Regions from separate parts of the Streptomyces sp. NPDC056373 genome, predicted to be linked through region 2. Evidence: riboswitches for the same ligand, from Rfam matches in the RefSeq annotation. Region 2 holds a riboswitch; the other holds the start of a gene.
What was found. Region 2 has a riboswitch for glycine ahead of gcvP (aminomethyl-transferring glycine dehydrogenase). Riboswitches for the same ligand answer to the same signal wherever they lie in the genome.
Positions count from the first base shown of each region.

Region 1: linked by a shared signal. The riboswitch ahead of gcvT (glycine cleavage system aminomethyltransferase GcvT) and the one ahead of gcvP (aminomethyl-transferring glycine dehydrogenase) in region 2 are both predicted to bind glycine.

Region 1 is NZ_JBHJPX010000002.1:293,161-296,564, forward strand. Features, by position in the region: gene ACFCXS_RS05295 (enhanced serine sensitivity protein SseB) at 1-326, opposite strand, end outside; gene ACFCXS_RS05300 (AAA family ATPase) at 693-1,358, opposite strand; glycine riboswitch at 1,581-1,681, shown strand; gene gcvT (glycine cleavage system aminomethyltransferase GcvT) at 1,793-2,962, shown strand; gene gcvH (glycine cleavage system protein GcvH) at 3,090-3,404, shown strand, end outside.
Region 2 is NZ_JBHJPX010000009.1:9,845-13,248, forward strand. Features, by position in the region: gene ACFCXS_RS19785 (DNA polymerase IV) at 1-933, shown strand, start outside; gene ACFCXS_RS19790 (PRC-barrel domain-containing protein) at 852-1,226, opposite strand; glycine riboswitch at 1,340-1,435, shown strand; gene gcvP (aminomethyl-transferring glycine dehydrogenase) at 1,611-3,404, shown strand, end outside.

The sequences.
Region 1 (3,404 bases), on a different contig from region 2:
TCCACGGCGGGCGCGATGGTGTAGGACATGTGGGAGCCGGCTACCTGGCGGAACTGCTCCTCGGAGCTGAACACCGGCACGTACGCCTGGCCGTCGATCTCGATGCCGGGCAGGTCGAGGGGGCCGCTGTGCGGGCCGCCGCCGTTGGGCAGCGGGATCCACACGAAGCTCCGGCCGAGCACCTCGACGATCCGCCCTCCGGCCGCCGGTCCGGCGCCGAGGGAGGCCGAGAGCGCCTCCTCCAGCTCGTTGCCGGGCCAACCGCCGTGCGGGTGGGTCTGCGTCTGTGCCGGGAAGTCCGCGGAGAAGTCCGCCGGGATGTCCATCTGCCTACCGCCTGCCTGGAACCACTGCTGTGGGTCAAAAGGCTAACGGCTGAGGGACGCCGAGCGGCAGGAGGAAGGCCGGCTCGTGGACGACCCCGCGGGCTGACGGCGGACGCACCCCGGGCACCGTCAGGACGGGCCGGCTCGTGAACGCCCCCGCGGGCGCACGCCGGACGGCATCAGGAAGACCGGCTTGCTGACGCCCCCGCGGGCGGACCCCGGACGGCATCAGGAAGACCGGCTTGCTGACGCCCCCGCGGGCGGACCCCGGACGGCATCAGGAACACCGGCTTGCGGACGCCCCCGCGGGCGCACGCCGGACGGCATCGGGAACACCGGCTCTCGGACAGCCCCCGCGGGCCGGGCTCAACCCGTGAAGCCGATTCTGTGGAGGCCGTTCGCCGCGTCCCGGTCGGCCAGCACGGCCGAGGCGCAGCCGACGGGGAGGTCGCCGCGCTCCACCGCGCGCAGGAGGCGGGTGCTCGCCGAGCGGTGGCGCAGGAACGCGTAGCGCGAGACGCCGCGGCCGCGGTCGCGCTGGCCCGCCAGGGCCTGTTCGGGACTGACGTCGAGCAGGAGGAGGTGCAGGGCGCCGCCGCGGCGGCCGGCCTCGCGGGCGAGCCAGCGGCGGACCCAGGCCTGCGTGCCGCAGTCGTGCACGACGACGCCCTCGCCCGTGCGCAGCGCGCGCCGCAGCCCGGCGTAGTGGGAGAGCCGGACGAGCGGGCGGTAGAGCGCATAGGGCAGGGCGCGCGGCATGCGGCCGGCCCAGCGGTCGCGGGTGTCCTGGGAGTCGACGCGCCGGCCCGGCACGGTGCGCCGCATCAGCGTGGACTTGCCGCTGCCCGGCAGGCCCGTGACCACGACGAGGTCACGGGGGCCGAACAGCAGCGCGTGCGGGCTCCGGCCGGCACGGTCGCGCAGATCGCGGACGACCGGCGCCGGTGCCGGAGCGCGGACCGCCCGGGCCGGTGCGGCCGGCTGTTCGGGCAGCGCGATGCCCGTCGTCGCGTACGCGGTGGTCCTGTTCACCGTGATCGTCCTCCCCTGGGGCCAGGTACGGAGTCCCATCCCCGCCGAGTGTAAAGAGAAGGTAATGCCGCAGGCCTCTCATTTACGTGCCCGTCCTGCAACAGGGCTGCTACAGGTCGCTGCGTCCGGCGCGACGGACTCGTGCACTCCCTGTGAAAGGTCCCCCTGCCGCGCCGGAAGGATGCGTGCAATGATGTGCGCGCCAACTGCATACCGGCCGTTTGAATCCGCGCGGGAGAGTCCCCGGCAGCAGCAGTCGCCGGGGCGCCGAAGGAGCAAGTCCCTCCCTTGAATCTCTCAGGCCCCGTTACCGCGCGGGCGAGGCACATCTGAAAAGCGGGCCGCCCCCTGTCCAGCACGGGGATGCGGCTCCACCCAAGGTGCAAGCCAGTGACCCGTGCGGTCATGGCGAACCTCTCAGGTTCCGATGACAGATGGGGAGGACCGCCCTCGCCCTTCGTGCCCCTTGGAGACGACCGACCGTGAGCAGTACAGGAGAACTCCGTCACACCGCGCTCGATGCCCTGCATCGTTCGCTCGGCGCGACGATGACCGACTTCGCCGGCTGGGACATGCCCCTGCGCTACGGCTCCGAGCGCGACGAGCACACCGCCGTGCGCACGAAGGCCGGGCTCTTCGACCTCTCCCACATGGGCGAGATCACCGTCACAGGGCCGCAGGCCGCCGCCCTGCTGGACTTCGCCCTGGTGGGCAACATCGGCGGGGTGAAGCCGGGCCGGGCCCGCTACACCATGATCTGCCGGGCCGACGGCGGCATCCTGGACGACCTGATCGTCTACCGCCTGGGCGAGACCGAATACATGGTCGTCGCCAACGCCTCCAACGCCCAGGTGGTGCTTGAGGCGCTGACCGAGCGCGCCGCCGGCTTCGACGCCGAGGTGCGCGACGACCGGGACGCCTACGCGCTGATCGCCGTACAGGGCCCCGAGTCTCCCGGGATCCTGAAGTCCCTGACCGACGCCGACCTCGACGGCCTGAAGTACTACGCCGGGCTGCCCGGCACGGTCGCGGGCGTCCCGGCCCTGATCGCCCGGACCGGCTACACCGGCGAGGACGGCTTCGAGCTGTTCGTGAAGCCCGGGCACGCCGTCGAGCTGTGGCAGGCCCTGACCAAGGCCGGCCAGGGCGTCGGCCTGGTCCCGTGCGGGCTGTCCTGCCGCGACACGCTGCGCCTGGAGGCCGGCATGCCGCTGTACGGGCACGAGCTGTCGACCTCCCTCACGCCCTTCGACGCCGGGCTCGGCCGGGTGGTGAAGTTCGAGAAGGAGGGCGACTTCGTGGGGCGCGAGGCCCTGCGCGAGGCCGCCGCCCGCGCCGAGCAGAACCCCCCGCGCGTGCTGGTCGGCCTGGCCGCCGAGGGCCGCCGGGTCCCGCGCGCCGGGTACGCGGTCGTCGCCGGTGGCGAGGTGATCGGCGAGGTCACCTCCGGCGCCCCCTCCCCCACCCTCGGCAAGCCGATCGCCATGGCGTACGTCGACGCCGCGCACGCCGCACCCGGCACGAGTGGCGTGGGCGTGGACATCCGGGGCAGTCACGAGCCGTACGAGGTCGTGGCGCTGCCGTTCTACAAGCGCCAGAAGTAGACACTGGCCAAGGCGCCAGAAGCAGACACCGGCCGGAGGTCCGCGGCAGCGACCCCGTGCCCGTCGTCCCAGCTCACCAGCAGTCCCCCTTCCACAGCACTCCCGCGCGTACAGGAGAATCCAGGCCATGAGCAACCCCAACGAGCTGCGCTACAGCAAGGAGCACGAGTGGCTGTCGGCCGCCGAGGACGGCGTCTCGACGGTCGGTATCACCGAGCACGCGGCCAACGCGCTCGGCGATGTCGTGTTCGTCCAGCTTCCCGAGGTCGGTGACTCCGTGTCCGCCGGCGAGACCTGCGGCGAGCTGGAGTCGACCAAGTCGGTGTCCGACCTGTACTCCCCCGTCTCCGGTGAGGTCGCCGAGGTCAACGAGGACGTCGTGAACGACCCGTCGCTGGTGAACTCGGCCCCCTTCGAGGGCGGCTGGCTGTTCAAGGTGCGG
Region 2 (3,404 bases):
CGGGCGATGCTCGGGCCGATGTCGGTGCGGACCCTGCCGGGAGTGGGGCCGGCGACGGGTGACCATCTGAGGCGTGCCGGGATCACCACGGTCGAGGAGATCGTCGAGGCGGGCGAGGACGAGCTGGTCCGGCTGCTGGGCAAGGCGCACGGACACGGTCTCCACGCCATGGCACTGGCGCGGGACGACCGGCCCGTGGTTGCGGAGCGCGAGGCGAAGTCGGTGTCGGTCGAGGACACCTACGACGTGGACATCCACGACCGCACGCGGGTCGGCCTGGAGGTGCAGCGGCTCGCCGAGCGGTGCGTGCGGCGGCTGCGCGAGGCCGGGCTCTCCGGGCGGACGATCGTGCTGAAGGTACGGCGGTACGACTTCTCGACGCTCACCCGCTCCGAGACTCTGCGCGGCCCCACGGACGACGCCGCGGTGGTCCGTGAGGCGGCGGCCAGACTGCTGGACTCCGTCGACACGACCGGCGGGGTGCGGTTGCTCGGGGTCGGCGTCAGCGGGCTCGCCGACTACACGCAGGAGGACCTGTTCGCCCAGGCGGCGGGGGAGCGGGCGGTCGCGGAGGGCCCCGTCGAGGAGCACTCCGTGGCGCCGGTCGAGGAGCCGCCGCCCCTCGCCGAGCGGCGCTGGCCCGCCGGGCACGATGTGCGGCACGCCGAGTTCGGGCACGGCTGGGTGCAGGGCAGCGGCCTCGGGCGGGTCACCGTACGGTTCGAGACGCCCGACTCGGAGCCCGGTCGGGTGCGGACGTTCCGGGTCGACGACCCGGATCTGGAGGCGGCGGACCCGTTGCCCCTGGTGTTACGGCCCGGGGCGGAAGCCCGGCCGCCCGGAGCGGTGTCTCAGGCCGTTTCGTCGGTGCCCGCCAGCTTGCCGAATTCGTGGTCGGGGAGCGGGGGCGGGGCGGCGACGTCGAGGCCGTAGTGGTGGTAGAGCTGCAGTTCCTGTTCGGGGGAGAGGTGGCGGCCCACGCCGAAGTCGGGGGCGTCCTTGATCAGGGCGCGGTCGAAGGGGACGTGCAGGGCACCCTCGATCAATTCGCTGGGCTCCAGGGGGACGAAAGCGTCCCTGCTGAACAGGCCGGTCCGTATGGCCGCCCACTCCGGCTCGCCGGTGGCGTCGTCGAGGTAGACCTCGTCGATCGTGCCGATCCTGGTCCCGTTACGGTCGAACGCCTTGCGGCCGATCAGGTTGCGCGGATCGATCTCGGTTCGCACGGGCCCTCCACATGGTCGCACCTCATCCGTAAACACTACAAAACGGTACAAGCGGGGATGCGGCCACTCGAAGGTTCGTGCGTTGGTCTCGCTGGTACGCTGGCAGCGGCTGCTGACCCCGTGCGGGAGAGTCCTCCAGGCACCATCGGAGGCGCCGAAGGAGCAAATCCTCCCCGGAATCTCTCAGGCACACGTACCGCACGGACGAGGTCACTCTGGAAAGCAGGGCGGGTGTCGACGGCTTCCGCTCTCACCGACGGTGAAAGCCGGAGGCCTTCGGGCGATCCGGTGAAGCTCTCAGGTTGAGATGACAGAGGGGGAGGCCGTCCGGGTACCCGTGCCGTGGTGCCCCTCGCAGGTCGTGTCGACCAGGAGGCCTCCGTTATGACCGCCCACCGCACTCCGCTCTCCGAGCTCGAAGAGGCAGTCCCCTTCGAGCAGCGCCACATCGGCCCCGATCACGAGGCCTGCGCCAAGATGCTCGCGCACGTCGGCTACGGCTCGCTGGACGAGCTGACCGCCGCCGCCGTCCCGGCCGTGATCAAGAGCGCCGAGGCACTGGACCTGCCGGGCGCCCGCAGCGAGGCCGAGGTGATCGCCGAGCTGCGCTCTCTCGCCGACCGCAACCAGGTCCTCGGCTCCATGATCGGCCTCGGCTACTACGGCACGTTCACGCCGCCGGTCATCATGCGCAACGTCATGGAGAACCCGTCCTGGTACACGGCCTACACGCCCTACCAGCCGGAGATCTCGCAGGGCCGGCTCGAGGCGCTGCTCAACTTCCAGACCATGGTCGCCGACCTGACCGGACTGCCGACCTCGGGCGCCTCCCTGCTCGACGAGGGCACCGCGGCCGCCGAGGCCATGGCGCTGTCGCGGCGCCTGGGCAAGAACAAGAAGGGCCTGTTCCTGGTCGACGCGGACACGCTGCCGCAGACCGTCGCCGTGATCCGGACCCGCGCCGAGCCGGCCGGAGTCGAGGTCGTCGTCGCCGACCTCAGCGAGGGCATCCCCGACGGGATCGCCGAGCGCGAGATCAACGGCGTACTGCTCCAGTACCCGGGCGCATCCGGTGCCGTGCGGGACATCAAGCCGGTCATCGACCGGGCGCACGAGCTCGGGGCGCTCGTCACCGTCGCCGCCGACCTGCTCGCGCTGACCCTGCTGAAGTCGCCCGGTGAGCTCGGTGCCGACATCGCCGTCGGCACGACGCAGCGCTTCGGCGTGCCCATGGGCTTCGGCGGACCGCACGCCGGCTACATGGCGGTCCAGGACAAGATGGCGCGCAGCCTGCCCGGGCGGCTCGTCGGCGTGTCCGTGGACGCCGACGGCAACAAGGCCTACCGGCTGGCCCTGCAGACGCGTGAGCAGCACATCCGCCGCGAGAAGGCGACCAGCAACATCTGCACCGCGCAGGTGCTGCTCGCCGTCATGGCCGGCATGTACGCCGTCTACCACGGCCCGGAGGGCCTGAAGGGCATCGCGCGGCGCACCCACCGCTACGCCACGGTCCTCGCCGCCGGGCTCGCGGGCGGCGGTGTCGAGGTCGTGCACGAGGCCTACTTCGACACCCTGACCGTGCGTGTCCAGGGCGGGGCCGGCGAGATTGTGGCCGCCGCCCGGGACAAGGGAGTCAACCTGCGTCTCGTCGACGCCGACCACATCTCGATCGCCTGCGACGAGACCACGACCCGCGCCCAGCTGCGCGCCGTGTGGGCGGCCTTCGGCGTCGAGGGTGTCGTAGAGGCGCTGGACGCGGCCACGGAGGACGGGCTTCCGGGCGCGCTGCTGCGGACCGACGACTACCTGACGCACCCCGTCTTCCACCAGCACCGCTCCGAGACCGCCATGCTGCGCTACCTGCGCAGGCTGGCCGACCGCGACTACGCGCTCGACCGGGGCATGATCCCGCTGGGCTCCTGCACCATGAAGCTCAACGCGACCACCGAGATGGAGCCGGTCACCTGGCCCGAGTTCGGGCAGCTGCACCCCTTCGCGCCCGCCGAGCAGGCCGGCGGCTACCTCACCCTCATCCACGAGCTGGAGGACCGGCTCGCCGAGGTCACCGGCTACGACAAGGTGTCCCTCCAGCCGAACGCCGGGTCGCAGGGTGAGCTGGCCGGTCTGCTCGCCGTCCGCGGGTACCACCGGGCCAACGGGGACGAGCAGCGCACGGTC